3 regions of the Pseudoalteromonas sp. J2K-J031 genome follow, and region 1 is predicted to be linked to each of the others. Evidence: predicted binding sites of a transcription regulator. Region 1 holds the regulator's gene; each other region holds the start of a gene.
What was found. The regulator sigma-54, encoded in region 1, starts transcription at its own class of promoters, with help from an activator protein. The targets are predictions, from matches to a motif close to GTTGGCACGNNNNTNGNNT.
Positions count from the first base shown of each region.

Region 2: a site for sigma-54 is predicted at 9,062-9,080, ahead of flgJ (flagellar assembly peptidoglycan hydrolase FlgJ). Genes of this name have one in related genera too.
Region 3: a site for sigma-54 is predicted at 7,569-7,587, ahead of AC3KZC_RS13240 (P-II family nitrogen regulator). Genes of this name have one in related genera too.

Region 1 is NZ_CM200279.1:3,433,863-3,444,654, reverse strand. It holds gene AC3KZC_RS15765 (alpha/beta hydrolase) at 1-67, shown strand, start outside; gene mgtE (magnesium transporter) at 603-1,964, opposite strand; gene AC3KZC_RS15755 (HPr family phosphocarrier protein) at 2,087-2,359, opposite strand; gene rapZ (RNase adapter RapZ) at 2,361-3,206, opposite strand; gene ptsN (PTS IIA-like nitrogen regulatory protein PtsN) at 3,224-3,673, opposite strand; gene hpf (ribosome hibernation promoting factor) at 3,676-3,963, opposite strand; gene AC3KZC_RS15735 (RNA polymerase factor sigma-54) at 3,989-5,479, opposite strand; gene lptB (LPS export ABC transporter ATP-binding protein) at 5,542-6,267, opposite strand; gene lptA (lipopolysaccharide transport periplasmic protein LptA) at 6,264-6,764, opposite strand; gene lptC (LPS export ABC transporter periplasmic protein LptC) at 6,754-7,308, opposite strand; gene kdsC (3-deoxy-manno-octulosonate-8-phosphatase KdsC) at 7,305-7,856, opposite strand; gene AC3KZC_RS15710 (KpsF/GutQ family sugar-phosphate isomerase) at 7,856-8,827, opposite strand; gene AC3KZC_RS15705 (calcium/sodium antiporter) at 8,840-9,808, opposite strand; gene mlaF (phospholipid ABC transporter ATP-binding protein MlaF) at 9,971-10,789, shown strand; gene mlaE (lipid asymmetry maintenance ABC transporter permease subunit MlaE) at 10,786-10,792, shown strand, end outside.
Region 2 is NZ_CM200279.1:2,687,335-2,698,126, reverse strand. It holds gene flgA (flagellar basal body P-ring formation chaperone FlgA) at 1-346, opposite strand, end outside; gene AC3KZC_RS12155 (chemotaxis protein CheV) at 480-1,412, shown strand; gene AC3KZC_RS12150 (CheR family methyltransferase) at 1,432-2,265, shown strand; gene flgB (flagellar basal body rod protein FlgB) at 2,358-2,762, shown strand; gene flgC (flagellar basal body rod protein FlgC) at 2,765-3,187, shown strand; gene AC3KZC_RS12135 (flagellar hook assembly protein FlgD) at 3,200-3,922, shown strand; gene flgE (flagellar hook protein FlgE) at 3,938-5,416, shown strand; gene AC3KZC_RS12125 (flagellar basal-body rod protein FlgF) at 5,516-6,283, shown strand; gene flgG (flagellar basal-body rod protein FlgG) at 6,304-7,092, shown strand; gene flgH (flagellar basal body L-ring protein FlgH) at 7,109-7,792, shown strand; gene AC3KZC_RS12110 (flagellar basal body P-ring protein FlgI) at 7,804-8,898, shown strand; gene flgJ (flagellar assembly peptidoglycan hydrolase FlgJ) at 9,117-10,160, shown strand; gene flgK (flagellar hook-associated protein FlgK) at 10,167-10,792, shown strand, end outside.
Region 3 is NZ_CM200279.1:2,918,269-2,929,060, forward strand. It holds gene AC3KZC_RS13215 (TonB family protein) at 1-1,187, shown strand, start outside; gene AC3KZC_RS13220 (class I SAM-dependent methyltransferase) at 1,245-2,048, shown strand; gene hrpB (ATP-dependent helicase HrpB) at 2,068-4,491, opposite strand; gene AC3KZC_RS13230 (response regulator transcription factor) at 4,721-5,818, opposite strand; gene amtB (ammonium transporter AmtB) at 5,939-7,171, opposite strand; gene AC3KZC_RS13240 (P-II family nitrogen regulator) at 7,182-7,520, opposite strand; gene AC3KZC_RS13245 (sensor histidine kinase) at 7,858-8,940, shown strand; gene AC3KZC_RS13250 (histidine kinase) at 8,942-10,036, shown strand; gene AC3KZC_RS13255 (histidine kinase) at 10,127-10,681, shown strand; gene AC3KZC_RS13260 (LytR/AlgR family response regulator transcription factor) at 10,671-10,792, shown strand, end outside.

The DNA of each region.
Region 1 (10,792 bases):
ATTAGCTCAAGCTCAGCAACTAGAAAGTTGGGAGTATTGGGAGATGGAGCCTTATCTAACCTTTTAATTTTAAAAGTAATTAAAAATTATCAAATAGAAATAGTATTGTTACCTCAGCTCTGAATTAGATATTTACCAACGTTATTGGATTAAAGGTAGATATCTAATTTGCCATTTCTAACCAGAGATAAACTCATTTGTGAGTATTGCAGTCTATTAGTAAGTACTAAAACGTCTAATGGCTGTCTGCGTTTATATTTATAACAGGCAAATATTTAATGAGTGATAAGTAACTTGAGCTCTGGATAATAAATTTATCTTCAGCGGCTACTTTCAACGCTAACGGCGTTGAATTTACTTACAATAGGCCAGCTATTGACGCGTAAATTCGCCTTGTTATCCTTAAAAGTTTCCGGCTACAGACTTGAAAAAATATTTGCCAATTCAATATCAATGCGTTAGTAAATCTCTTAACCAAAGCTCAGGTTAAGTAGGATCTAAAGATTAAAGCTTTCCCTATTGTTGAAAAATAGTATGCGTTGTTCAGTTAATAAAAAAGCACGCAAAGTGAAGCGTGCTTTTTTGTGATATTTAGTGTGTTTTTACGGGAGTAAAAACCATGTTGCAGTGCCTAAGAATGCAAAAATACCGACGATATCAGTTACAGTTGTTAAAATAACGCCGCCTGCTAATGCAGGGTCAATATTCATGCGTTTTAAGAATAAAGGAATACTGGCGCCAGCAATACCCGCAGCCAATAAGTTCATGAACATGGCGAATGCAATGACACAGCCAAGGATAAAATCCCACTTCCAAAGTGCGACTACACCGGCAATTAAAAGTGCCCAAAGTGCGCCATTTAAAGCGCCGATCGCCAGTTCTTTACTGAGTAAAAATCGTTGGTTAGCCTGATTTATGTGGCCAACGGCCATGCCTCGAATAACAAGGGTAAGGGTTTGGCTGCCCGCAACACCGCCCATAGAGGGCACAATGCCATTTAATACTGCAAGTACTGGTAAAATATCTAACGTGGACTCAAAGAAGCTTGCCACAAATGCTGCCATTAGGGCTGTAATTAAATTAACCCCAAGCCAAACCGAGCGACGCTTAGTACTTTTAACAACTGGGGCAAAGGTATCTTCTTCGTCATCAAGACCTGCCATGCTCATCATGCTGTGTTCGGCATCTTCACGAATAACATCAACGATATCATCGATGGTGATCCGACCTAGTACATGTTGAGATTCATCCACTACGGGAGCTGAAATCCAGTTACGACGCTCAAACAATTGAGCGACTTCAGATTCATCCATAGTAACAGGAATCGATTCGCAATGTTCATCCATAACTTCACGTACAGATAAATCAGGGTTGCGTGTTAAAAGCGTGGCTAAAGATACGGCACCTAAAAAGCTATTTTTTTTATCAACAACGTAGAGTTCATCAGTACCCTCAGGTAAATCGCCTTTTAAGCGAAGATAACGTAAAACCACATCCAAAGTAACATCTGGGCGAATGGTTACGGTATCTGTATTCATCAACGCGCCAGCAGACCCTTCGGGATATGAAAGTGCTAGTGTGGCACGTTCACGATCTTGGCTTGCCATCGAACCAATAACTTCTTGGTAAATTGTTTCGGGAAGGCTTCTGAGCATTTCAGCTAAGTCATCATCATCCATGTCTTCAGTTGCAGCTGCAATGAGAGCAGGATCCATCCGTGCAATGATACCATTTCGAACATCTTCGGAGAGTTCTTCGAGTACTTCACCTTGTAAGTCAGAGTCAACCAGTTGCCAAAGGACCGAGCGACCTTTATGAGGAGATGATTCGAGTAATAATGCAATATCACACGGAGCCATATGTGCTAGCATGCGACGAACATGAACAAACATCCCGCTATTTAGTGCGCGAGTAATTTCGTGCAATCGAAGTTGAGTGTTGTCTAATTCTATCGCTTCAGGCATGGCGGCTCTTTCTAGTTGATGAGTGGGGTTGAATTATTACTTACTTATTGTTTATTTTTTAATTGTCGGCAAGTCTTTGATTTTAGCTCGGTTAGTATAGCGTAACTCGCTTGTTTAGTCAGTTAGTCTTGTTCGTTAAATTTATCAGCTATTAGATTGCCAATCGCAATCAATGCTTTTTCAGCATCAGGACCTTCGCACGTGACTTTTACTTCTTTGCCTTGGCTACTTTCTAATAATAATAAGCCAAGTACACTGTCTGCTTCTGCTGATTTTTGATCTTGCTCTAGCGTGATGGTTGCATCAAAACTTGTGGCAAGTTGTGCTAACACTGTCGCAGCACGAGCATGAAGGCCTAATTTATTTTGAATTAAAAAAGTGTTTTGACAGCGCATCCTATTTCTCTTGTTCGCGATGGTGAACTTTCACATTTTTGTGACTTCGGCTGAAATTATCTGCCAGAGTTTGAGCTAAATATACCGAACGATGTTGCCCGCCAGTACAGCCTATCGCAATGGTTAGGTAATTTCGATTATTACGCTCTAAATGTGGCAGCCAAGTTTGTAAAAATGTTTGAATTTGCCAAGTGAATTTGTGCACTATACTGTGGCTAGCTAAAAAGTCTTTTACTGGCTGATCAAGGCCAGTGAGGGGTTTGAGCATTGGCTCCCAATGTGGGTTGGGTAAAAATCTAGCATCAAAAACATAATCTGCATTTTTTGGGATGCCATGTTTAAAGCCAAATGATTCAAATGTGATGATCAGTTGATTATCTTTTTTACCTAGCACTCGCGCTCTAATGGCTTCAGCTAATTGATGAACGCTTAAATCACTGGTATCGATAATAATATCAGCTCTTGATACAAGTACATCAAGTAATTGTTTTTCTTCTCTAATTGCAGCATCAAGTGGTTGTGCATTCATAGAAAGGGGGTGTAATCGTCTTGTTTCTGAAAAGCGGCGAATTAACGTATTGTCGTCACTGTCTAAATAAAATAATGTTGGTTTAGCAAACTCAGGAAGATACTCTAAAATTTCATTAAATTCTTGTTGAATTTTTGGTAGGTTTCGAACGTCAATACTCACTGCAATTTTATCGTAGTTGTCAGATACACTGCGTACTAATGAAGGAAGTAAATTAACCGGAATGTTATCAACGGCGTAATAACCTAAGTCTTCTAAGACGCGAAGTGCAACTGATTTCCCCGATCCTGAACGGCCACTAATAATGATAAGTTGCACTGTATTCCCCTACTTGATTATGCTGCGTCGATGATTAAAAACAGTTCCTCGTCAGATTGCGCGGTCCGTAATTGCTTACAAAACTGTTTGTCGTTAAGTTTATCAGCTATTGCAGCAAGCGTCTTTAGATGGTTATGTGATTCTGCATCAGGTACGAGCAGTGCAACAAAAATATCAACGGGTTTGTTATCAATGGCATCAAAATCAATCGCTTCTTGATTGACGAGTAAAATAGCCAAGCTTTCAGTGATACCGGTTAGGCGACCATGTGGGATGGCAATGCCTCGGCCAATTCCTGTGCTGCCTAGTTTTTCACGGTTAAGTAATGCGGTTAAAATTTCTTGTTCAGATAGCTCAGGCAGCTTTTGATGCGCAAGCTCACTAATGTGTTCAAGAATACGTTTTTTGCTATGAAAAAGGACTGCAGCTTTGATGCAGTCCTTAGAAATAAAAGAATTTAATTTCATGATTAATGACGTGAATTTTTCTCTTTATGTTTAATAACCTGACGATCTAATTTATCAATTAGTGCATCAATGGCAGCGTACATGTCAGCATGTTCTGAAGTAGCAAATAGCTCGCCACCTGTTACATGTAATGTTGCTTCTGCTTTTTGAACTAGTTTTTCAATATCTAAAATAACATGCACGTTATTGATGTGATCAAAGTGCCTTTCGAGCTTAGCGAACTTGTTAGTGACATAGTCTCTTAAAGGTTCTGTAATTTCTACGTGACGACCAGTTAAATTAAGTTGCATAAGCATTTTCCTTCTATTAAACGCCTCAGATTAAACTTTTTCTCTGATTGGACGGGGGGATGGATAGCGATTCGCGATACTTTGCGATAGTTCGTCTAGCCACGTTAATTCCTTGTTCTGCCAATATATCTGCAATTTTACTATCACTCAAAGGTTTAGTTTGGTTTTCTGCAGCTATTAGCTTTTTAATGAGTGCTCGAATTGCCGTTGATGAGCATTCACCACCATTTTCAGTGCTGACATGGCTTGAGAAAAAGAACTTAAGCTCATAAATACCGCGAGGGGTATGCATAAACTTTTGAGTTGTGACACGAGAAATTGTTGATTCGTGCATTTCTACCATTTCAGCAACATCATTTAACACCATTGGTTTCATGGCTTCATCACCATATTCAAAGAACGCTTGTTGCTGTAGCACGATACAATTAGCCACTTTGAGCAAGGTATCGTTACGACTTTCAAGGCTTTTGATAAACCATTTTGCTTCTTGTAAATGAGAACGGATAAACTGACTATCTTCGCTCGATTTCACTGAGCGACTCATTGCCGCATATTGATCGTTCACTCTGATCTTTGGCATGCTATCTGAGTTTAGTTCAACTACCCAACGACCTTTAATTTTTTTTACCGACACATCAGGAATCACATATTCAGGTTGTTCAGTATTTATGCTGTCTGCTGGTTTTGGGTTAAGCGTATGAATGAGCGTCATGATTTCTTTAAGCTCTTCTTCCTTGAGCTTGGTTTTCTTCATAAGAGTTCGATAATCACGAGCGGCTAAAAGTTCAATGTGTTGTTGAACAATTTCTTTAGTTTGTGCAAGCCACGGAGTGTCTTTCGCAAATTGGTTAAGTTGAATAAGCAAACACTCGGGAAAGTTTCTTGCAGCTATGCCAATAGGATCAAATACTTGAATACGTTTTAATACTGCTTCAACCTCATCTAACTCAACGGCTAATCCATCACTCCCTTCACCAATACTTTCGCAAATATCTTCAGTTGAAAGTGTGAGATAACCATCGTCATTAATAGCTTCTACAATTGCAATCGCAATGGCTTCATCGGTTGGGCTAAAGCGAGTTAAACGCAATTGCCACATTAAATAGTCGTGTAAGGTTTCGCTGGTACTACCTTGATAAATGGTGTCGTTGTCAGGAGCTGAACCAGATGAAGATGTTGATGGGCCGGCACTAATATATTCATCCCAACCGACATCCATAGGTAGTTCATCAGTTAGCGAGTCTTTGTTTAACGCATCGGAACTTTCAATTTCAGCATCTGCTGTCGGTTCAAAGTCCGAATCATAATTCTCGTTTTGAAACTCTTGGTTTTCGTTATTTTCTGTTTCGTTGTTATATTCGGTTTCTTCAAGTTCCAGTAATGGGTTGCTATCAAGTGCTTCTTGAATTTCTTGTTGAAGATCTAAAGTGCTCAATTGCAGTAAGCGAATAGCTTGCTGCAATTGTGGGGTCATTGTAAGTTGTTGCCCAAGACGAAGTTGTAATGATTGCCTCATTGACGCCTAACAATCCTTTTAGTTATTAAAATAGATGGCACTTAAGTTACGAAGTAAACTAACTATAGCTTGAATTGTTCACCTAGGTAAACATCACGTACTTTTTGATTCTCGAGTACTTCTTTGGGTGTGCCAGTAGCGATTAATTCGCCATGAGAAACTATGTATGCTTTTTCACATACATCGAGTGTTTCTCGAACATTATGATCTGTAATTAAAACACCAATACCACGTTTTTTGAGATGGCGAATAATTTTCTTTATATCTATCACTGATATGGGATCAACGCCAGCAAAAGGCTCATCAAGTAGAATAAATTTTGGATCTGCTGCAAGTGCGCGTGCAATTTCAACCCGGCGGCGCTCGCCACCTGAGAGTGCCATACCTTGACTGTCTCTGATATGGCAAATATTAAACTCTTCTAAGAGGCTATCGAGGATCTCTTCTCGTTGCGTATGCTTTAAGCCTTTTCGAGTTTCTAAAATAGCCATCAAATTCTGATAAACGGTGAGCTTTCTAAATATTGATGACTCTTGCGGTAAATAACCAATTCCCAAACGTGCACGGCTATGCATAGGTAATAAAGTGATATCTTGATCATCAATAGTGATAAGCCCTTTATCACTAGGTACTAAGCCGACGATCATATAGAAGGTGGTCGTTTTCCCCGCCCCATTAGGGCCAAGTAAACCAACAATACTACCGGCTTTTACTTCAATGCCAACATTTTTAACAACTTGGCGGCCATTATAACTTTTGGCTAGCTGGGTGGCGGTTAATGTTGTCATTTTTTATCCTTTTCAGGAGACGTTAAAATGGTGCGCACTCGTTGGCTTGAGTTTTCTGATTTTTCTGCGCTAATAAGTTGCTGGTTTATATCATAAATGATGTTTTCAGCACTTATTTTTTGGCCACTTTGTGTAATGGATGCGTTACCTGACATTGTTAGTATTGAACTGGCAACATCGTAGCTAATTTCATTTGCGCTTGCTGTGATAACAGAACCATTTACTAAGGTTTCAGAGTATTTAGCAGGGGCACCTTTGGCGATAAGAAGTTGTTTGTTTTCACCAAGTTCAGCTCTGCGATAAGCTTCTAGGAAATCTGCTTTTATTGAGCGCTTGTCGTGTGTGATTTCGACATTTTGTTCAAAAATAATCACATTGCGTTTAATATCAGCTTTTTGGTTATCAGCATCAATAATAACTTTAGAGTCTAGCTTTGCTGCATGAGTAAATAAGCTTGCAGCTAAAAGTGTCAGGGTGAGTATGATTTTATTGGTCATAATAAATAGTCTGTGTATGGTTAATGAGTTCAATTATTTCTGACTCAAAGTTCGCAATAAGCCCTTTGCCTTTAATAAGGATGGATGGCCCTGAAATTTCTACTGGTTGTTCTGAAAGCATGGTGGAATTGGGAATATCTACTTCAATATAATTAGCTTTAATCTTTTGTAACATTGCAGTTTTATCTAGATTAACCGCCACGACATTTACTTCTAAAATGAGCTTTTTACTTTCGTATAATGTGGCTTCGGCTGCGCTTACTTCCCACACACCATGCTTTGAATAAAGCGTAAAAACAGGTGCTAAAAAATGGGTGAAACCAAGTTCTTGGTAGCGCTCCATTCTTGTTGCAGAAACTTTGTGACTGATTTGGCCATCACTATCAAATACGGTTTGCTTTAGCTCAGTTGCAATATAGTCTGGTTCTGCGACATCAGATTTTTTCAGCGTTATGTCTTGCTGAGGTTCGCTTAGATGGGGATACCAAAGCCAGCTCATTATTGCTAGAAATATAACACTTAAGCTAAGGCGCGTTAAATTCATGCACTCGTACCTTGAGTGGTTAATGAGTGACCTTGGCATAACATGAGTAAATCGGTCAATTCTCTAACGGCGCCATATCCACCGCGCATCATGGTTGTATAATGAGATATGTGTTTAATCACTGGGTGTGCGTCATTAACTGCAACAGCAAAACCAACCTTTTCCATTACTGGAAGGTCTGGACCATCATCTCCAATGTAAGCTATTTGATCATCGGTAAGGTTTAATGCTTGTTTTAAAGCATCATAGGCAATCAGTTTATTTTCTTGGCCTTGATATATGTGGGTAACAGTTAAGCTTTTCATTCGTTGCTCAACAATATTGGATTGGCGACCCGTTATAACAGCAACGTCAACGCCAGTATTAATTAATGCTTTAATGCCAAATCCATCTTTGGTATTAAATGCTTTTAGTTCTTCCCCGTTATTGCCTAAATAAATACATCCATCAGAAAAGACGCCATCTATATCACAAATCAATAACTTAATTGCTGCTGCTTTAGTGAACACTTGCTGGCTAATAGGTTGATAAAGTTGGTCAAAGGTCATTAAATAACTCCAGCACGCAATAAGTCTTGCATGTTAAGTGCGCCGATTGCCTGATTATGTTGGTTAACAATTAATAATCCATTAATGCGCTTGTGTTCCATGATATTGAGTGCTTCAGCAGCAAGCATATCACAGGATGCGGTTGTACACTTTTTTGTCATAACGGCTTGGATTGGAGTGGTGTGGATATCTATCTTCTGCTCCAAAATTCGGCGCAAGTCACCATCAGTAAATAGGCCCAGCAGTGTATCGTCTTTGCCTACAATAGCAGTCATACCCAAGCCTTTGGCTGACATTTCGATCAGTGCATCTCGAATAATGGCATCTGAATTGACTTTTGGCATTGCATTACCGGTGTGCATAAGATCTTTTAATGTAAGCAATAATCGACGCCCTAAACTTCCACCTGGATGAGAAAGTGCAAAATCATCAGCCGTAAAGCCTCTAGCCTCAAGCAAAGCAACCGCTAATGCATCACCCATAACTAAGGTTGCGGTTGTGCTCGCTGTTGGAGCAAGCCCTAAAGGGCAGGCTTCTTGTTCTACTTTAATGCAAATATGAACATCTGAGTGTGTTGCAAGGGATGACTGGGTATTGCCAGTCATGCCTATTGTTTTTGCACCTAAGCGTTTGATCACTGGAACGATACCAAGTATCTCACTCGTTTCACCTGAGTTCGAGATAAGTAAAACCACGTCATCTTTAGTGATCATGCCCAAATCACCATGACTAGCTTCACCAGGGTGCACAAAAAAGGCTGGGCTGCCCGTGCTTGCAAGTGTTGCAGCAATCTTATTGCCAATATGACCTGACTTACCCATGCCAATGACGATAATACGACCTTTGCAATTGAGCATAAGTTCACAAGCATGGGAGAAGTGGATATCAATGTATTGATTTAGTTGTTCAATTGCTTGTTTTTCAATTGCAAGCACTCGGGTTGCGCTAGCGATAAATTCAGGTTGTGACATGGAAATCAGGCCTTAAGCTACTTGAGAAAAAACAACGTATTGGTAGGCACAAAAGCTTAAAACTAATAAACCACCTTCAAAACGATTAATACGACGTGTACCGCGAATACTTAAGCTCATGGCAACCAAAGCAAAAGTTGCAAGCAGCATAATTAAAGAGTCACGACTGGCAGCTGATGGGTCAATGCCAGAAGGATTAATTATGCCTGCTAGTGACAGCACCGCTAAAATATTAAAAATGTTCGAACCAATAATATTACCCAGTGCTAGGTCATCTTCTTTTTTAAGCACGCCAGCAATACACGCAGCTAATTCAGGTAAACTTGTGCCAATAGCAATAATTGATAAGCCAATGACTAAATCGCTCAAACCAAAAAACTTTGCAATATCAACAGCTGAACCGACCAAAAAATGTGAGCTTATTGGTAACATAATCATACCTACCACTAACCAAGCAATCGCTTTGATATTACTGACACCTTGCGGTACGTCATCACACGCTTCGGCGACAAGTGGGTCATCGATATCTTTTTGGCGCATAGAAATAAAAATTAAACCGCCGATAAAAATTGCAAATGCTACCATTAGTGCATAGCCTTCAGTGGCTGAAAAGTAGTTATCAGATAAAACATACCAAGCCGCTAAAGAGACTAAAATGAGCACCGGCATTTCGCGTTTTAAAATCCCTGAAGAAACGGTTAGCGGGCGAAGTAAGGCTGTTAAGCCTAAAACGAGTAAAATATTTGTGATGTTTGAACCAACCGCATTCCCAACAGCGGTATCGGTTTTGTCGGCTAATGCGGCAGAAGCCGACACCATCATTTCTGGTGCTGATGAACCCATTGCTACAATTGTTAGGCCGACAATTAAAGTTGGAACGCCAAAATTTTTAGCTAACGCCGCCGCTCCGTATACAAAACGATCGGCACTCCATACTAATGCAGCAAAACCTAAGACTAAAATAACAAATGACAACAGCATGTTTCCAACCAGTGAGTGAATTTCTGACCGAGAATCTTAACAAATACCTTAGTAAATGTATAAAAAAATACAGGTTTAGCAGAGTTTTATTACAAATTTTTACGTTTTTATTTATCCTTTTATAGACAAATAAGCATAAAATGATGCACTAGCAATATTGCAATGGAGTCTAGCTTGTCTGACAACCTAGTTGAAATCAAAAATCTAAGTTTCTCTCGTGGAGAAAGGCTGATTTACCAGAATATGAGTTTTTCTGTGCCTAAAGGTAAAATCACGGCCATCATGGGGCCAAGTGGTATAGGAAAAACAACTATGCTGCGTTTGATTGGTGGGCAGTTAAAACCAGATTCTGGAGATATTCTCTTTCAAAATCAGAGCATTCCAAATATGTCACGTGCAGAATTATATCAAGCGCGAAAAAAAATGAGCATGCTATTTCAAAGCGGTGCTTTATTTACTGATATATCTGTATTTGACAATGTAGCCTTTCCATTACGCGAGCATACTAAGCTAAATGACGAATTGATCCGTATCATCGTGCTAATGAAGCTCGAGGCGGTGGGTTTACGTGGTGCGAAAGATTTAATGCCGTCTGAATTATCAGGTGGTATGGCACGGCGTGCGGCACTAGCCCGCGCTATTGCCCTTGACCCAGATTTAATTATGTACGATGAGCCGTTTGCTGGTCAGGACCCTATTTCTATGGGGGTATTAGTAAAGTTGATAAAGTCGCTAAATCAGGTACTTGGCATAACCTCTTTAGTTGTGACTCACGATGTATCAGAGGTCATGAGTATTGCCGACCATGTCATTATTGTTGCTGATAAAGGAGTCATAGGAGAAGGAACACCTGCAGAAATGTTGCAACATACATCGCCATTAGTGCAGCAATTTTTAGGTGGCTTGAGTGATGGTCCTGTTCCATTTCATTTTGAAGCTCAGCCGTTTATGACTGAACTAATGACGGGAGCAAAGTCATGATTT
Region 2 (10,792 bases), 750 kb from region 1:
TGATTTCCATAAGTTCTGTTGTACGTACTTGTACATACTGCAACCACTTTATTTCATCAGAACACTTAATTTGTACCGTTGTTTGCCGATTACTATATGTTGCGTGTGCGCTACTAATCTCTAGCGATGATTCACAGTCTCGACCATCGATGTGATCGTCTAGTTTCGAAGTACTAAAATTACGCTCGCCATTGGCTAAAGGTTCTAGCTGATTTGAGATAAACTCGATGGCAAGGTTTTGCAATTCAGTGTTGCTATAAGTTTTTGCATTTGTTGCTTTTGTAGACAATAGTAACGTTAATGCAATTAAAATTATTTTCGAACGGTTATTTTTAAACAAACTCATATGGTTTCGACTATGCTTTAGGTTGAAAACAGGGTATAAATATTTTGCGTCAATTTTCAGGCGCTTGCTGTACTTATAATTAACATTAAGCAAAAACCATTCCGTAAGTTTTGTTTTTGTCGAGGAGATTAAAATGGCGGGAGTTTTAGACTCGGTTAACCAGCGCACCCAGCTGGTTGGACAAAATAGATTAGAACTATTGTTATTTAGATTAAGAGGTCGCCAGCGTTTTGGTATTAATGTTTTTAAAGTACGCGAAGTTCTTCAATGCCCAAACTTAACTGCTTTACCCAAGTCGAATCATTTTATTCGTGGTGTTGCACATATTCGAGGCCAAACTATATCAGTTATTGATTTATCGTTAGCTGTCGGAGGTCCTAAAATTGAAGATGTTAAGAATAGTTTCGTTATCATTGCTGAATATAATCGTTCTGTTCAAGGTTTTTTAGTTGGTTCTGTTGAGCGTATTGTTAACATGAACTGGGAGGCGATTATGCCACCTCCTTCTGGTTCAGGCCGGTACTCGTATTTGACCGCTGTAACTGAAATTGAAAAAGAGCTGGTTGAAATACTCGATGTTGAAAAAATATTAAACGAGATTTGCCCTGTTAATACCGAAGTTAACACTTCGATTTTAGATGATGGCGAGATGAAACGTGATTTGGGCGAGCGTATCGTGTTTATTGCCGACGACTCTGCTGTTGCTCGTAACCAAGTTAAGCGTGCATTAGAGCCTTTAGGTGTCCAAACTGAGCTGGCAAAAAATGGTAAAGAAGCGTTAATTCGTTTACGTGAAATAGCTGCTCAGGATTGTAAAAATGATGTCACAGAGCGAGTTGCTTTATTGATTTCAGATGTTGAAATGCCTGAAATGGATGGTTATACCCTTACGGCTGAGATAAAAGCGGATCCAAAACTTGCGCCTCTACATGTGATTTTACATACATCGCTTAGCGGGGTGTTTAATCAAGCTATGATTGAAAAAGTGGGCGCTGATGACTTTATTGCTAAGTTTAATCCTGATGAATTAGCAACAGCGGTCAAAAAGTGGGTCCATTTCGATTAATTATTACGGGTGAATTCATTTGAGTAATAAACATTTAGAACAAAGTGAATATGACAAGTTTCGCACTTTTTTAGAGCAGCAATGTGGTATTGTACTTGGCGACAATAAGCTGTATTTAGTTAAAAGTCGTTTAGGGCCTTTAATGACTCGCTTTGAAGTTGACTCTTTGTCTCAACTGGTTAATAAAACATTAAGTCCTCATGAACGGCAACTGCGTGCCGCTGTAGTGGACGCAATGACTACAAATGAAACATTGTGGTTTCGTGATCAGTATCCTTTTGAATTATTAAAAACAAAATTATTTCCTGAGCTGAAAGACTTACGTCGGCCAATTAAAATTTGGTCAGCGGCAAGTTCTTCTGGGCAAGAGCCTTACTCAATCGCGATGACAGTCGCTGAATACCAATCTCAAAAACCTGGCGCGTTATCTCAAGGCGCCCAAATAATCGGGACTGATATTTCAAATACTATGCTCGATTTATGCAAAAATGCAGAATATGATTCTCTTGCTTTAGCGCGAGGTTTGTCGACAGAGCGTCGTACTAAGTTTTTTCAAAATAGTGAACGAGGCATGGCAAAGGTAAATGATTCTGTTCGGAAAAATGTGAGTTTTCGTCATTTAAATCTACTTGATTCGTATGCGCTACTTGGGAAATTCGATATTATCTTTTGTCGAAACGTTTTGATTTATTTTGCACCTGATGTAAAAGCTAAAATAATCGCACAATTTGCTCAATCACTAAATCCTAAAGGTTATTTATTTTTAGGTGCCTCTGAATCTATGACGGGCCTTAGCAATGAGTTTGAAATGATCCGTTGTAACCCCGGTATTATCTACCAAAAACGTACATAACCTCTTCTAATACCTTCTTTATTTAGGTCGACTCATTTGAGTTGGCCTATCATTTGCATTGCTTTTTCTAAGTCAATTTATTGGAGAAAGTTATGGCTATCAGTTTTGATAAAGCATTTGGGGTTCATCCTCATGCGATGTTAGCCAGAGTGCAGCGCGCTGAAATATTAGCGAGCAATATTGCTAATGCGGACACTCCGGGGTACAAGGCAAAAGATGTCGATTTTGCACAGGCTCTCAAAAGCGCAAAGTCAGCCCAAGGCAGTCAGTTGAGCCGTACGCATGAAAAGCATTTTAATGTCAATACTTCTTCAATCGATTCAATTAGTCAATTTCGTAATCCAAATCAACCAGATACAGGTGATGGTAACTCTGTTGATGTACAAGTGGAACGAAACTTGTATGTACAAAACTCAATAGAGTATCAGGCAAGTCTCAGATTCATGACTGGTAAAATTCAGGGCTTGAAAAAAGCCTTAGGTAGTCAAGGAGCTTAATTATGAGTTTATTTAACGTATTTGATATTTCAGCAACGGGAATGAGTGCGCAGTCTGTGCGCTTAAATACCACAGCAAGTAATATGTCTAATGCTAATAGTGTGAGCTCCAGTGTTGATCAAACCTATCGTGCAAGACATCCAGTTTTTGCCGCTGAGTTGACAAAAGCTGCCGCCTCTCAACAGGGAGAGTCCGTGGGAGTGAAAGTGCTGGGCATTGTTGAAAGCGATAAACCACTTCAAATTGAATTCAATCCCACTCATCCAATGGCAGATAAAGACGGTTTTATTTATAGATCTAATGTCAATGTGGTTGAGGAAATGGCGAATATGATTTCGGCATCACGAGCATATCAAACGAACGTACAATTAGCTGATGCGGCAAAAAGTATGTTAAGTAAAACAATAATGCTTGGTCAACGCTAATAGGAGTTTGCAATGTTTAATCCTATCAATGGGTCACAAAGTAGTAGTTTTGTCGATAGCTTAAGAAGTACTAAAGAAGACAAAATTCAAACGGCTGAAGAAGCCAATGAATTAACTCAATCTGACTTCTTTAAACTGATGACAAAACAGCTATCAATGCAAGATCCGATGAACCCGACAGACAATGAAGCCATGATGGCCCAAATGACGAACATGTCTATTGCTGAGGGTGTGAGCAATATGGCGACTAAGTTTGATCAATTTGCCGTATCAATGACTTCAAATCAAGCTTTGCAGGCTTCAAGTCTTGTTGGTCGAAATGTCTTAATTGATACACATTTTGTGCAAAACACACCAGGTGAGCCAATCACGGGCCGTATTCCTCTTGAAGGTCCTGCTTCGGATATCAAAATTCGTATTGAAGATGAACGAGGCATTGTGGTGGGGGAAATTCCTTTACCTGCATCAAGTGGTGGCAACATTGAATTTGCTTGGGATGGTAAAGACTCTCAGGGAAATGTTGTTCCTGAAGGAATGTATAAAATTCGTGCGGTGGGTCTTATGCAAAATGTACCGGACGAAAATGGTGTGTTAAAGGCCAGGCATGTTGAGCTATCGGTACAAGCGCGCTCTCGAGTGGACAGTGTGAGTATGGGGCAAAATGGTACAGGTTTAGTTCTCAATTTCAATGGCCTTGGCAGCGTGAAATTCCAAGACGTTTTAGAAGTAAGTTAATAGGGTAGGTTAATTATGTCATTCAATATCGCATTAAGTGGCTTAAAAGCTGCACAAAAAGACCTTGATGTTACCGCAAATAATATTGCAAACGTCAACACGTATGGTTTTAAGGAATCAAGGGCGGAGTTTGCGGATGTATTCTCAACCTCCTTATTTTCAAATGCTAAAACGCAAAATGGTGAAGGTGTATTAACGCAAGTTGTTGCACAGCAATTTCATCAAGGTAGTTTGTTATTTACTTCCAACGCATTAGATATGGCGATTAATGGCAATGGTTTTTTTGTCACAACTGACAGCCCACTTAGTCGTGATTTTACCTTCACTCGAAGCGGTGCTTTTAAGCTAGATGCGGATAACCGTTTAGTGACTGCTGGAGGTGATTTTTTACAAGGCTTACCGGTTAATGAAGATGGTTCGGTTAAGTCGGTTAGTTTAAGTACAACTGCCCCAATTCAAATTCCAGATAGTGCTGGTTCGCCATCGGCAACAGGTGCTGTTGAAATGAGTTTTAATTTAGACTCCAATGCAAAGTCGTTAGATCCGTATAAATTTAACCCATTAGATACCTCAACTTATACCGCATCGACCTCAACAGTTATTTATGACTCATTAGGTAATAGTCGCATTTCTTCTTTCTATTATGTCAAAGTAGCCGATCCTACAACGACCAATGCTGCTGCCACAGTACCAGGTTCAGGTTTTGATGCGTTACCGGCAAACCCAAGTGATGCAACCAATGCCAATTCGTGGGTGATGTTTGCCACAGTAACCGATGATGCCGGTGTACAAAAGAAAGTTGATTTAGGTAATGACTTATTAGCTGGTGGTGCACCTGATGCTCGCACATTTTCAACGGGAGATCCGATAGGCGATCCAACGTCGCACACTGGGATGTTGTTACAATTTGACTCATCAGGTTCGCCTGTATCATCGACATTTCCAGTACCAAAAACAGAGCCTCTTGGAACGCCATTAAATGTTTCAATTATTCCTGCGCCTACCGCCCCTTATGATGGTGCCAGCGTCGTGACCAATGGTGCTGATCCTGATCAGCGCTTTAATATCAACATGACAAGTTTAACTCAGTTCTCATCCGCATTTGAAATTACCGCACTTAGCCAAGATGGCCAAACGGTAGGGCGCTTAACCGGTATTTCGATTGGTGGTGATGGTTTGATTGAAGCGAAATACTCAAATGGTGATGCGCAAGCAATCAGTAAAGTAGCGTTGGCGCGTTTTCCAAATGAGCAAGGTTTAACACAAATCGGAAATACTTCTTGGACACCAAGTCGTGAATCAGGCGAAGCGTTAGCGGGTGAACCAGATTCAGGCACGTTTGGTTCAATTCGTTCAGGTACCCTTGAGCAAGCAAACGTTAACTTAACCGGTGAGTTGGTTGATTTAATTGCAGCACAGCGTAATTTCCAAGCAAACTCACGTGCTCTTGAAGTGAATAACCAGATATCACAGAACATTCTACAGATCCGATAATTTAACGCGATCATTAAAAATGGCCATCATTCGATGGCCATTTTTTTTGGCATTAATATTGCTTTAATAGAGTAAGTATCAAATTTTTGGCGTATTGAAATGGATAAATTGCTTTATATCTCCATGAGTGGCGCAAAACAAAATTTACTCGGCGTCGCGATTAATGCCAATAATTTGGCTAACGCAAAAACTGTTGGGTTTAAGTCTGATTTTGAACAAGCACGGTCAATGCAAGCCTTTGGTGATGGATTGCCCTCTCGTGTTTTCGCGATGCAAGAAAGCCCAGGCTCTAAAATGTCTATGGGGGCGTTGTCGACCACAGGGCGAAATCTCGACGTGGTTGTTTCAGGTGGCGGTTGGTTGACTGTTCAAGATCAAAATGGTGAAGAAGCGTATACTCGCGGCGGCAACCTGCAAGTAACTAATACTGGGCAGCTTTTAACTGCGAAAGGTGAGCAGGTTGTTGGTGAAGGCGGCCCCATTATTCTACCTATTCCACTTGAGAAAGTTCAGATCAGTATTGATGGCACCATTCAAGTGCGACCACAAGGTGCTCCGGCCAACTTTCTTGAGGATGTTGAACGTCTTAAGGTGATTGTTCCACAAAATCAAAATTCACTGGTAAAAGGTCTCGATGGGCTTTTTCGGCCCAAAGATAAAGACACTTTTCAAGAAGAGTGTGATTCTTGTGATGCTAATTTAGAAGTACAAGTCATCAGCGGTGCATTGGAGATGTCAAATGTTAATCCGGTTGATGAAATGGTGGGCATGATTGCGCATCAACGCGAGTTTGAATTACAAGTGAAAATGATGAAAACAGCAGAGAAGATGGACGAAAGTCAGGCTTCTTTATTACGAATTATTTAGTAGTTGACGGAGAATAAATTATGCATCCGGCATTGTGGATTAGTAAAACGGGGCTTGATGCCCAACAAACTGATATTTCAGTTATTTCAAATAACTTAGCAAATGCAAGTACTGTCGGCTACAAAAAGAGTCGTGCGGTTTTTGAAGATTTGCTCTTTCAAAATATTAATCAACCGGGAGGTCGCTCCTCTCAAGATACCGAAATGCCTTCTGGTTTAATGCTCGGTGCAGGTACTAAAGTAGTCGCTACCCAGAAAAACTTTTCTCAGGGTAATATGATCACCACCGATAATTCAATGGATTGGATGATTCAAGGTCAGGGTTTTTTTGAGGTACTGTTACCTGATGGCAGCTTAGCGTATTCAAGGGCTGGCCAGTTTACTACAGATGGTAATGGCCGTGTGGTGACATCGGGGGCGGGTTTTCCGGTGCAGCCTGAGATGAATGTGCCAAATGATGCGCAGTCGCTCACTATTTCGCAAGATGGTGAAGTCTCGGTGACTGTTCGAGGTCAGGCCGATAATGTGGTGATTGGTCAGTTAACCATTACAGACTTTATTAATCCATCGGGTCTTGAACCTATGGGGCAAAATTTATTTACGGAAACCGCAGTGAGTGGTGCGCCCATTCAAGGTAATCCTGGAGCTGATGGCCTTGGGGTGATTGTGCAAGGTGCACTTGAAACATCGAATGTAAATACCACTGAAGAATTAGTAAATCTGATTGAGACGCAACGTATTTATGAAATGAATTCAAAAGTAATTTCATCGGTTGATCAAATGTTGAATTTTATTAATCAACAACTTTAAGCAGTAGGAGAGGGTCATGAAAAATACTCTAATTAGTCTGTGTGCTATTTTTCTAACGGCAGGCTGTGTCTCAAATGGCAACCGGAATGTTGTTGCCGATGATCCTTATTTCACTCCTATTCCGGCGCAGGTCGAAACAGAGTCTATAATCCAAACCGGCTCTTTGTTTGATGCCTACAATTCCAATGATTTGTACAGTGATAAAAAAGCATTACGTGTGGGTGATATTATTACGGTCATGCTCAATGAATCGACTCAAGCATCTAAAAGTGCCAAAACCGAAAGTGGCAAAGCGACTGATATTGGCCTCAATCCGTTAGTGGGCCTAGGTGGTAAAAGCATCAATATTGGCGGTGAAAGTATCGAATTAGGTCTGCAGTCCGATTCCTCTTACAAAGGGGATGCAAAGTCTAATCAATCCAATAGCTTAAACGGTAATATTTCCGTTAATGTCATGCGGGTGTTACCTAATGGTAATTTAATGATCCGTGGCGAAAAGTGGCTGACTTTAAATACGGGTGAAGAGTTTATTCGTTTAGAAGGTGTGGTACGGGGTTCTGATGTTTCATCCAACAATACAGTTGAATCTAATCGTATTGCTAATGCACGTATTCAGTATTCTGGTAAAGGGGATCTACAAGATGCCCAAAGCAGTGGTTGGTTATCGCGCTTTTTTATGAGTGCGTTATTTCCTTTTTAAGGGGAAACTAAATGAAACATTTTCTATTCTCAATCGCATTGGTTTTATTTCTGATCAGTACCAGCAGTGTTGCTGAGCGGATCAAAGATGTGTCAATGGTTGAAGGCGTGCGAGACAATCAGCTCGTCGGTTATGGTTTGGTAGTCGGCTTGCCTGGTACAGGTGAACAAAGCCGTTTTACCGAACAAACCTTTAAAGCCATGTTAAGTGGCTTTGGTATTGCATTACCTGATAATCTGAAGCCAAAAATTAAAAACGTCGCCGCGGTTGCTGTGCATGCAAAACTACCGCCTTTTATCAAGCCTGGGCAAACAATTGACGTCACTGTTTCTTCTATTGGAAGCGCCAGTAGCCTACGAGGTGGAACATTATTACAAACATTCTTAAAAGGGATTGATGGTAATGTTTATGCGATTAGTCAAGGTAGTTTGATTGTCAGTGGTTTAGGTGCCGAAGGCGCTGATGGTAGCCGAATTTTGGTTAATACGCCGACTGTAGGTAGGATCCCCAACGGGGCAACCGTTGAACGTGCGGTACCCAATCCTTTTTCGCAAGGTGATTTTATTACCTTTAATTTACATCGCCCAGACTTTACCACTGCAAAACGCTTGGCCGAAACAATTAATAATCTTGTCGGGCCTAATTCTGCCAGCGCGCAAGATGCCGCGTCAGTGCGTGTGATTGCACCCAGAGATGTGTCACAACGGGTAGCCTATTTATCAACCCTTGAGAATTTAGAGTTTAAACCCGCCGATACCTCAGCCAAAATTTTGGTTAACTCACGCACCGGCACCATAGTGATTGGCAAAGATGTCAAACTGCAAGCGGCTGCCATTACTCATGGTGGCTTGACGGTTACGATTGCAGAAAATCAAGACGTGTCGCAGCCTAATGCACTTGCTGCAGGTAATACCACAGTGACCAATCAAAGCATTATTGATGTATCACGAGATGATTCGCGGGCCTTTGTCTTCAATCCTGGCGTGAGTCTGGATGATTTAGTACGAGCTATTAATGAAGTTGGAGCGGCTCCAGGTGATTTAATGGCTATTTTAGAAGCACTTAAAGAGGCTGGGGCAATAAGTGGCCAGTTGATCGTCATTTAGCGGCAATAAGTAGATTTAAAACGAAAAAAGCGAGCGCACCTAGCTCGTTTTTTTATTTTACAACCTTAAACAAGACAAGCTTTACTCCTGCGCTCGTAATGTAATTTTTATTTATTTATTTATTTATTTATTTAATTAAATCAATAATTAAAGTTTATTTTAACTTGGCATTTCAATTGCATTCATCTAGTTATGTTTTCTTGTGTCAACAAACTGTTATGAATGAAATCAATCACGGCTCACCGAGTAGTTACTTTGACTTTAATAGCCTCAATGACCTAAGAAATGATGCTAAAAGTGGTCAAGGAAATGAAAAGGAAGCGCTACGAAAAGCTGCGCAGCATTTTGAATCAATTTTTATGAATATGCTGCTCAAAAGTATGCGTAAAGCGAATGAAGCCTTTGAATCCGATAGCCCTTTTAATAGTGAATCGACCAAGTTTTATCAAGATATGCATGATCAGCAACTGACGATGGAGCTTTCTTCCAATGGTTCATTAGGACTTGCTGACTTAATCGTTGAGCAGCTTAGCCCTGATTATAAAAATTATCGTCCTGCGTCAACCTTGCGCGCCGACGCTACTTTAGGTAATGAAGCGCAACCGACAGATATGGCATTGTCAAACACTCGAGCGGTCAACACGGCGTTACCGACTTGGGTCAGTCAGCAATTTATCGCGGCCCAAAGGGCTCAAGCAAAGCGTGATGAGCACACTCCTGCCGAGGCCATCAGTCCATCTAAAACTCCAGATTTTGAGTCTCAAGAGTCGTTTATTGAATCACTCTGGCACAAGGCAAAATCGGCTGCTGAAAAGTTAAATATCAACCCAGCGATCATGATTGCCCAAGCGGCGCTTGAAACCGGTTGGGGTAAGCACATTATCAATGCGCCAAATGGTGAGTCGAGTAATAACCTTTTTAACATTAAAGCAGGTAGTAATTGGCAAGGCGAGTCGGTTAAAAAAGTGACGCTAGAGTATGAAGACGGTATTGCCGTGAAGAAAAATGCCGCTTTTCGCTCGTATCAAAGCATTGAGGAAAGCTTTGATGACTTTGTGAATTTTTTATCATCAGGCAGTCGTTATCAAGATGCATTAAAAGAATCTAATAACATGGAGCGTTTTTTGCATAAGTTACAAGAAGCAGGTTACGCCACAGACCCAAATTACGCGAAAAAAATCATCGGGATCTTAAATAGTGATGGTTTACAGCAGGGGGTGAAGCGGATGTTAAGTAACGAAGTTGCAAAGTTTACGGAGTAAATTTAGATGAGTTTTGGGATTCTTGGAACGGGTGTTTCTGGCTTAGCGGCCGCACAAAAAGGGCTCGATACCACAGGCCATAATATTGCCAATGTGAATACCACAGGTTACAACCGTCAAACCGTTGAGCAGATTTCAACCGTGGGTATTCCCTTTGGTGGCGTATTTCTTGGTAATGGTACGCAAGTTTCTTCCATTTCTCGCGCTTTTAATGAGTTTTCGTATACCGAAGTTATTTATAACAAAAGCCAGTTTAACTACAACAATACGCAAACTATTAATGCAGGCCGCCTTGATAACTTTTTAGCCAATACTGATACCGGTATTACTAAAAGCATTGAAGAGTCATTCAATGCTATTAATGGGATAACCGAAGATCCAACTATTGTCTCTGCACGAAACGTATTTTTAAGCTCAGCCGAATCAACAGCTAAACGCTTTAACAACATGTTTAGTGAGGTTGAGCAACAACATTTAGGTAATATCAATCAAGAAATAAAAACCACCGTTGCTGCTATTAATGAGATTACATCGCGCATTGGTCAGTTAAATGGTGAAATTGCCGTTGCAAACTCCGTTGCTGAAAATGGTTTTCCTGCCAATGACTTGCTTGATAAGCGTGATTTGCTTGT
Region 3 (10,792 bases), 520 kb from region 1:
TCGTGAATTTAATTCAAACGATTGTCGAAATTATATTCTTTTTTCATCCGGCTGTATTTTGGCTATCGACACAGACCCGAACTGAGCGAGAGTATTGTTGCGATGATCTCGCCATATCTTGCTGTGGCACACCTATCGCTTATGCGAAAACATTAACCAACGCTGAGTTACTTAGACCTCATCACATTCCAACTCTTGCAATGGCAGCCACAGGTGGCGACCTAGTGCAGCGAGTCAATCGGATGATCGCTCAACATCAGTGCACTTCTAACAATAGCGTGTCATCATCAGCTTTAGCTGGCTTGTTAATGGTGTTCACTTTTATCTGTTTCATAAGTGCTCAGCAAGTGTTAGCCCTGCTCCATACTGAGCAACCCAGTGCAGCCCAAACAAGTTCATCACTTAAACAAACCATTAATGATCTAACACTAAACGCATCGTTATTGGCTGAACAAACAAATACCCTCAAACTCTCTCAAGCTCCCAATACCTCAGCATTAATTGAGGTAACAACTCAGCAAGCAAACAACATTGAAAAAACTGAACAGCCAATCGCGACTCGATTGTTAAATCAGAAAACATCGATTATTGAAGAGTTGAATAAAACACAACCAATCGAGCTACAACACCTTAAAACCAAAACAACAAAGCAAATTCCCCCCCACCAGCAGGTTCAACCGTTAACAGCACGCACCCCGCCAACAATTGAAATTAAAACAACCTCAAAAATTAACAGTCCAAAACACTCAGCACTCATCAGTCAACAAGCCGCTAAAACAGAGCTAATAACCCCTCATGTGAAATCAACCTCAATTGCGGATAAACACAAAACCACCATTAATAATAAAATAACGAACAAACAACCGTTCATTGCAAAAGAGCAAGCACCAAAACTAATCCATTTTGTAAGCCCTGAATTTCCTAAATTAGCTGTAATTAGAACAAAAGAACCTCAAGTCAAGGTCAACTTCACCATAGATAAACATGGGAATGTTACAGACATTTCGTTTATCAATGGCAGGCGCGCATTTACCAAAGCTGTCGAGAAAGCGCTTGTGCAGTGGAAATTTAAACCACGAAAAGTCAATAATATTGCCGTCGCCACAAAAGCAAGTCGAAGCTTTACTTTCTCTCATGACGCGACCGATGACATTGCAGAACTAGGCTCTCGGATTAAACGGATTTAAGATTTAACGCCGCTTAGGCAAATAAGGTATAATACGTATTTATTTTTTGAGTGACGTATGATTATTAATCCTGATTGGCGAATTCTTACTATTGGTGATGGTGATTTATCTTTTTCTGCTGCGCTTTGGCAGCACCATAAGCCTCAGGCACTGTGTGCTACAGTATTGGATAGCCGCAGCACTTTGCTCGAAAAATACAGCGACAATCAACTCGACTTTTTAGATAAAAACAATATCCCTGTACTCACTGATTTTGATGTAACGGACCCGACCTCTTGGCAAGGTTTCAGTGCGCAGCAATTTGACTTAGTTATTTTTCAATTTCCATTAGTGCCAGCTTTTAATAATGCTGCTCTTTTTTTTAATGAGTGCCAGCACATGAGTGTAAATACCCTCAATCGCATATTGCTGCGCCATTATCTACTCAACTGCTTTAAACATTTTTTAGATCCACTAGGGCAAAGGCTTGCCGTTATTACCTCAAAAGATGTTAAGCCTTATAGCCATTGGAATATCGAAACAGCATTAATAGAGCATACCAATCTGAATTATTTAGGAAAAACACCGTTCGATATCACACAATTTAGCGGCTACAAAGTGCGAAATGTTGACCGAGATAAACACGTAAAAGATACCCAAGGCTGGAGTTATGTTTTTAGTGACAACATTGCGCACCCTGTCGGTAAAAATTTAATTCCCCCGCTAGATTGCAGCAGTGGCTGCACTTGGTGTCATATAAGCCATTTTCAAAATGTGATAGACAAAACGAGTCATCTGGCCTCTAAACGTCATCAAGAAATGGCAAAATTTAATCAACAATGGCAATGGGCTCTCACGAACCATATAAGCTTTCAAAACTAATTAACCTTAGTTTTAATACTTACATGCGGCTTTTTACTCGATTGGTGGCTTGGCTAGTGCCAGGGTCATCAGGCCAGAAATGTTTCGGATATCGCCCTTTCATTTCCTTTTGCACTTCTTTATAGCTTCCTTGCCAAAATCCAGCTAAATCTTGGGTTAGCTGCAAAGGACGCCCTGCTGGCGAAAGAAGCTCCATTAATACTGCAATTTTGCCCTGCGCTATTTGTGGGCTGCTTAACCAGCCATACACTTCTTGCATCCGTACCGATAACTTAACAGGGCCCGATAATTGATAAGTCAGACCGATTGTGGAACCACTTGGCACTTCCAACTTTGTCGGTAATAAGGCATTGAGTTGATTGGCTTGCTGCCAATTAAGCAGCGACAGTAATGCGTTATTTAAGCTTAGCTTTTTAAGCTGTTCATAACTTTTAATCTCATCAAGATACGGCGCTAACCAGCTTGCTTGATTGCTCACTAACCATGATTCAGAAAAAGGCGCAAACACCTCAGTAAATAATTCGCCCGCGATCTTCAAGCGCACAAGTAATTGCAGAGACGACGCATAATCATTAAATATCACGAGTCCACGCTCTGTAACTAATCGCTGCCAAGCTAGGCTGCGCTGGGCTTTATTAATTTCACCCACCATTGCTTTAGAATGAATACAGATTGCACCGAGCATCAAACGTTGCTCCGCAATAAAGCGATTACTTTTATCATCAAAATCACATACATCTAAGTTATTGAATAAATGCGGTAATGCGCTTTGTAATTGCGATATCGCTACAGAGGCGGCGCTGAATATTCGACCCCCTTTGGACCCACCTAACTGTGCAATGGCAATATATTCATCTTGATAAAACGCATCTTCACATAAATCGGCTCCAGCGCCATTGGCAAGCAAATAACCTTTACCACGTTTTTTAGCTATGCGATCGGGATAAGCAAGCGCCACTAAGATACCTAAATATTCTGTGTTTAACTCAAGTGGAGCACTGAGCTTAAAACGCCTTAACCAAGCATGTAACGATTGCTTAAATTGAGGGTGCGCTAAATTGTTACGATTATGCAACGCTTGGGCTAAATCAACTTCTTGATAACCCCGACTTTCAAACAAGGCGACCAAATAAACAGCCAACACATAAATGCCAGCATACTCATTTTCAAGTTGCTGGGCTTTAATTAACATATGGGCTAAACGAAGATCAGTACCAAAACCCAGCATTGTTTTACCCATTGCAGTGATTTTATGCTGCTCGTCAACCGCCTCTAACATCAGTAATAATTGCCACGCTTGCTGCCTTTGTACGTCGCTAGGTTTATTAAGCAAGATTAAATCTTCTAATTCTGCTCCCCACATCGCAGTTTCAAGCAATAACGGGCTAATATCACAGCTTAATATTTCGGGTTGATCATGACTTTCGCGTCGTTCAAACTGCGCAGATGTGCCTAGTCGAAATACTTTACCCTCTGACAGTCGTCCCGCTCGCCCAGCACGCTGAATTGCAGCAGCACGAGATATTTGTGTGGTAACAAGCTCAGTAACGCCAGTTTTTAAATTAAATTTGGCTGAGCGCTGCCTGCCACTATCGATAACAACAGTGATCCCTTCGATGGTCAAACTAGTTTGCGCCACATTAGTGGTCAATACTATTTTACGTTTTGGTGCGATAGCGGGCGCAATAGCAATGTCTTGCTGCTGCTTATTTTGCTCGCCAAATAAAGCATGTACTTCGATAGATGAATCTAAATCAGTTAAAGCACGCTGTAGATATTTAATTTCTTTTTGGCCGGGTAAAAACACTAAACAGCTACCCACCTCATTCGCTGCCACATGCTTAACAGCACCAACCAAAGCCGTTAACCACTGACTTTCATCAGCAACAGGCCAGTAATGCTCACTAATTGGGAAGGTACGTCCATCAGTGCTCAATACGTTACACCCTAACGTATCAGCCATTTTTTCGCTGTCTAAGGTGGCTGACATGATCAAAATATTTAAATCATCACGAAACGCCAGTTGGCTTTCTAACGCAAAAGCTAAAGCTGTGTCAGCAGCTAATGAACGCTCATGAAACTCGTCAAAAATCAGGCAATCAATCCCTGTTAATTCGGGATCTTGCTGCAACATGCGAGTTAATACTCCTTCGGTCACAATTTCTAGGCGAGTGGCCGCAGAGCAAACATGCTCATTACGAATGCGTAAACCAATACTTTGCCCCAAAGGCTCTTGCTGACAACTTGCTAAGTAATTGGCAATATTTCGTGCTGCGAGCCGACGAGGCTCAAGCATCACGATTTTACCAAATACATTATCGCGCATGAGCTGCAACGGTAACCACGTTGACTTACCCGCACCAGGTGGCGCTTGTAATAAGTTAATTTTTTGCGTTTTTAAACGAGTGACTAATTCGCAGTAGATAGATTCAACGGGTAACACAGGCTGCAACTCAAGATAAAAATAGATCGATATTGTAGCGCTAAACTCAAACTCATTGCGAGTAAAGTGAAAAGTAAAATAAGACTGTTAAACAAGGTTATAAAGCTGGTAGAAGTAACCGTTACACAAAGTGATTTACAGGCTCAAATGCTATCGTTCGATCCCTTTATCAATCACAACACCAAAAGATGCCTGCTCTGACTACGTAAAAAATATCAAAAATAGTGCCCTATCCAAGCTGGCGTTTAAACTCAAGCATAACGTGCTCCAATTCGTTGACGATCTTAAAGTGTTCCAGTGCCATTTCTTCAAACTGCATTAAGGTAGAGTCCGTCACTGCTGTCAAGCTTTGCTCTTCTTCATCGGTTAATTGTAATTGACTAAATACCTCAAAAAACTGCCAAGACTGCTTAGTCTGAATATTATTAGTTTCTTTATTAAATTGATGCATTCGTGCTTTAACCACATCAAGCGCCTCAGCCACCTTGCTAAAATAAATTTGTTTTATGGCCTCTTTATTAAGAGAGACCAGCTTTTGCTCCACACATTCAATATAAGCAGCTAAAACATCAAGCAGTTGGCCTTTTTTAACCTCTTCATCGGGTATATTTTTTATTAACATACAAATATTGTGAGTCTGAAAAAAATAACGTTTCCCTACTTGGATCACACGATCACCTTTTTGCATCGCAAGGGTAATTAAATCTTGCTCAAGGCCCGTTGCTACATCTACCGGGCTATCCCACATCGTTAAGTTTTGGTTTTCATTGATGGCAATGGTCGCCATTAAATCCAGATCATCCATAAAAGCAAATAAACTTCGTAAAAACGAATTAATAGAAGATGTAATCAAACAATCTTGAATGGCCCGAGCTGTCGTTCCCCATACATAAGAATCAGACATGGCGGTATATACTGCTTTACTGGCTTGCTGCTCAGCGATAAAAATTTGCTGGTATTTACTTTGAAATTTAAGTGCTTGCTCAATTTTAAAGTTCAATACAGCGGGGGCAAAACTAGTTTTATCTATCCAATCAATAGCGCCAGCATTAAAGGCAGCCATTTTATTTTCTAATTCATTCGTGGCGCTAATGAATAATACAATTGGCCGAGTAGATAATAACGCTAAGCTTTGTGCCACTTGAAGACTATCACCATCAGGTAGGTAATAATCTAGTAAAACAACTTGATAAGAATTGGTTCTGATTTTCTCAAACGCTTCTCTGATACTGTGAGCAACATCAACTCGGTATCGCTCTCCCATCGATAACTTTAATAAATCACACAAATATAAATCGTCTTCAACTATTAATGTATCAATGATCATTGCTCGGATATCCGCTTTAGATTTTTATTAAGCGTAGTTAAGATTTAATTCTAACCATAATAAAAATACCATAAAAAAAGCCTATCTTGAGATAGGCTTTTGATAACACTTATGACTGATTTATATATTACTGCGAACTGTTACAAACTCGGGATACGCGTCAACACCACAATCATGCTGATCCATACCGTTGATCTCTTCCTCTTCTGAAACACGAATACCCATCACGCTTTTTAAAATTGACCACGTAATTAATGATGCGATAAAAACAAAACCAAAAATTGTCACCGTACCAATTAATTGATTCACAACAGTCGCATCAGCATTTGACAGCGGCACAAGCATTAAACCAAGCACACCACACACCCCATGGACTGAAATCGCACCTACAGGATCATCAATTTTTACTTTATCCAAAAATACAATGCTAAAGACCACAAGCGACCCACCTAACGCGCCCAGTAATAAAGCCAAGACTGGTGAAGGAGATGCAGGATCTGCAGTAATAACAACTAAACCAGCAAGGGCACCATTTAACACCATGGTTAAATCTGCTTTACCCCATAAAATTTTACACACAAACAAGGCTGCAATTGCACCCGCTGCTGCTGCTGCGTTGGTATTAACCATGATTTTACCAATTGCGGTTGAGTTTTCGGCATCAGAGAGCATTAACTGTGAGCCACCATTAAAACCAAACCATCCCATCCATAAAATAAACGTGCCTAGTGTTGCAAGTGGTAAATTCGAGCCTGGTATTGGGTAAATTTCACCATTTTTACCATATTTACCTTTACGAGCACCTAATAATAATACCCCTGCCAAAGCTGCTGAAGCGCCCGCCATATGAACAATGCCTGAGCCTGCAAAGTCAACAAAACCAAGTTTCGATAAAAAGCCGCCACCCCAAGTCCAATAACCTTCAAGTGGATAAATAAAACCCGTCATCACGACACAAAACGCTAAGAAAGCCCATAATTTCATACGTTCAGCTACCGCACCCGACACAATCGACATCGCAGTGGCAACAAATACAACTTGAAAGAAAAAATCCGACTCTAGAGAATGGTTTGCATCACTTGCTTGTGTGCCCATTAAAGAGCCAAAAGATGGGAGAACGCCACCTTCAGGGTTATTCACATACATAATGTTGTAACCAACCAATAAAAACATGGTGCAGGCTATCGCATACAAAGCGACATTTTTAGTCAAAATTTCAGTGGTATTTTTAGAGCGTACCAAGCCAGCTTCAAGCATTGCAAAGCCAGCCGCCATCCACATCACTAATATGCCCGATACTAAAAAATAAAACGTATCAAGCGCGAATTTTAATTCAATTACCGTGTTTTCCATTTGCTACCCCTTAAATGGCTTCTTCGTCTAATTCGCCGGTACGGATCCGCACGATTTGCTCTAAGTCATAAACAAAAATCTTTCCATCACCTATTTTGCCTGTTGAAGCCACTCTTGTGATTGCTTCAACAATGCGATCTAAATTGTCACTGCGCGTTGCAATTTCAATTTTCACTTTTGGGATAAAATCGACTTGATATTCAGCTCCGCGATACAACTCTGTATGACCTCGTTGACGACCAAATCCTTTGACATCAACTACCGTCATCCCCTCTACCCCCAAATCAGACAAGGCTTCACGCACATCATCTAATTTAAACGGCTTTATAATTGCACTAATCATTTTCATCTAGTGAGCCCTCGTTATCGTTTTTATTTATCTGTTGATAACAAGTTAATCCAACCTTTGTGCCAATATTTAAAAGTTATTTATTTCATTCACTTACAAAAAACAATTAACAATTTAGCAGCATGTTCGCACCATATTTGTGCAACAATCAAACAACGTAGCCTATCGTGGTGCATTGATACTCTGTCATTGTATTTTTATAAACAGCGTCTTAATTCCGAATTTAGTTACAGATTGATTTATTGATATTTTTAGCACACTATAGCCTCTTTGATTTCACCTCCATCTAGCATAGACTCGGAGGGAACTGGCTAATTTAAAAAGGAATAATCAAGGAATGACTTATTGGGTTCTGCAAGGTTTAACTGCCGTAGCCTTGTTTAGTTTGCAATTTGCATCGGGTTTAGAGCATACCTTAGCGGTATATCCCGACTGGGTTGTCTTGAGCCAAATAACCTTTAACTCCTTACTTTTTGTGTTACTCACTCATTTCATTGTCCGTGCACCACAAAAATATTTATTGCCCGAAAACGCACTCAAAAAAACGATTATAAAAACCCTGTTTATTTCAGCCATTCTTGCCATGCTTTTCGACATAACCCTAAGCCACACTTTTGAAGCGCTGTTCAATCCTAAAATAGATTATTTGACGAGCGCATTTCGTTTAGGTACAGAGCACAAGCTAGTGTTACGCGAGCACGATCTCTTCCAACCCTCATGGGAAGCAACTAAGCTGCTAATTAAAACTCTTGTAGTGACATTATTATATCTAATGTGGGGATTAGCCTATCTCGCCTTCACAGGGCTACGCAATCGTTTGGCAATTCAGCAAAAAGTTCAAGAAGGTCAGTTGGCGCTTTTAATGAGTCAGTTAAACCCTCACTTTTTATTTAACTCAATGAACAGTATTCGAGGCATGATTTTTGAAAACAAAGAAATTGCAAAAGAGCTGGTCGATAAACTCACTGAACTGTTTCGTTATAATTTAAGTTCAAAACAAAAACCCACCATTTTTCTCAAAGATGAACTAACTGTATGTGAGTTTTATCTTGATATTGAACAGACTCGACTTGAAGAGCGGCTGTTAATTGAAATTAATATTCCCGATGAATGTTTATCACTCCCCATTCCTACCATGGGCTTGCTTACCTTACTAGAAAATGCCATTAAACATGGTATTGCCCCTCGAGTTGAAGCTAGTTTATTGAAAATTGATGCTTATTTATTTGACAAAAATTGGCAGCTCGTTGTCTCTAATCCGCTTTATCAAGGTTCTTATAAACCCAGCGGAACAGGAACCGGATTAACCAACTTAAAACAGCGTATGGGGCTGATGTACAATGATGATGCCATCGTCACAACCGAGCACATCAACGATCATTTTATTGCACGTATTACCTTACCAATAAAGAACACATAATATGGATTGGACTTATCTCACCCGAACAGGTAAACGCTATTGGCAGTATTTAGGCCTCTCTTTTGTGTTGTTATTTATTTATTACATTTACTCCTCATTTGTCACTTTAAATGAAATAGCAAGCAAGCCCTTTATCGTAGGGCAAGGACTAGTGAGCTGCATAAATTTCTTTATTACATTTCATGTCCTTGTACGAGGAATGTACAAAGCTAAAGAAGGTAAAATACGCACCATAAAAATGCAGCTGTTATGGCTATTTACCATAACCATCACTGCAACTATTTGCTACATGCTGCTTGAGTGGTTATTTTTGATTTTTGCTCCTTACACCATAGAGCAATTACTGGCCTCGCTTTTTAAAGATATAGAACAACCAAGCTACCCAACCTTAATATTACTCAGTTTTTTTAGTTACTGGGGCCATACTGTAAGCTGGGTTTTAGTATATGTAATTATTGTTAGTGGCAGAAACTACCAAAAATTAAAAGAAGTGATTGAAACTCAAGAGCTTAAAATTCTTATCAATCAAATTAACCCCGACTTTCTTTACAATACAATGGATGTCATTAAAAAAACCATTGATGTCGATGCAGAACAGGCCGCCGATGTTGTAACCCAAGCCTCTGAATTATTTCGCTATAATTTAACAGCCAGTAACAATAACACCGGCAAAATTGAACAAGAGCTTGCAAGTTTAAATAACTATCTAGGCTTACTTAAATTGCAAGGCAAAGCCCCTAATGAAATCCATATCAACTTTGAACAGCAAAGCCAACTTGTTGAATTACCGACCATGACGTTAATTTTTATGGTGTCGCACATATTGAAAAACGCACTTCAGCCTAGCCATGCATTATCACTGACAGGTAAAGTGACAAACCATCAATATCAAATTGTCCTGCTGCATACGTCAGTAAAAAAACGCAAGTTAGATATGGCATACTTTCGGAATATTCAGCGGCGATTGGTGTTTATTTTCAAACATGACGCACAACTCGTATCAATTAAAGATAAAACAAGCCATAAGCTTATTTTAACCGTACCGATAAAAACACAAGCGACCATTCATCCTGATAATTTACCTTCTGTCATTTAACAGTAGGCAAATAAGTTGAATACTTTTACACTTATTTACAGTTACGCCTCATAAATTGAAGCGCGTTCTTATTATTTTAAAAGCGACTTTATGTTTGATAGCAATACCGATTCAGTGTTAAACCCACACTTCATTTTTAATAGTATGAACGCTATTCGTTACACTATTTTTGAAGATCAAGACAAAGCTAGCGAGCTTTTAAGTGAGCTTGCACAACTATTACGATTTAAATTAGCTGATGGTAAAAATCAAACCGATGTCCTTGAAGAACTTACGTTTGTACAACACTACCTTAACCTTGAAACATTGCGCCTAGAAGAACGCCTCGAGAGCAATATCACCATATCGAATGTCAGTAAACACAACGTATTAGTTCAGTCTCTTTTACTGCCTCTGGTTGAGCGCATTTGCCATGAAAAAGATATTTATAGCGTGTCGCACAATCGGTTATCACTTCATTGCATTCAAGAAGATAAAAAAATAACGTTTACCTTAGAGCTTGTTCAAACACCACAGGTAAAAGCTGGCGAAATAAACTTTAGCCATGAACTCACTTTTATCGCACCGAATTTAACGCCAACATTGACCCAAACACTCACTAAAAATAGCTATAAAATGGAGTTAACGCTTAATTATGACCATTAAAGTAATCATTGTTGATGATGAACGTCTTGCCCGTAACGAGCTAAAACGTTTATTAGCCAAACACAGCCAAATTGAGATCATCGACGAAGCAAAAAATGCCGACGAAGCAAA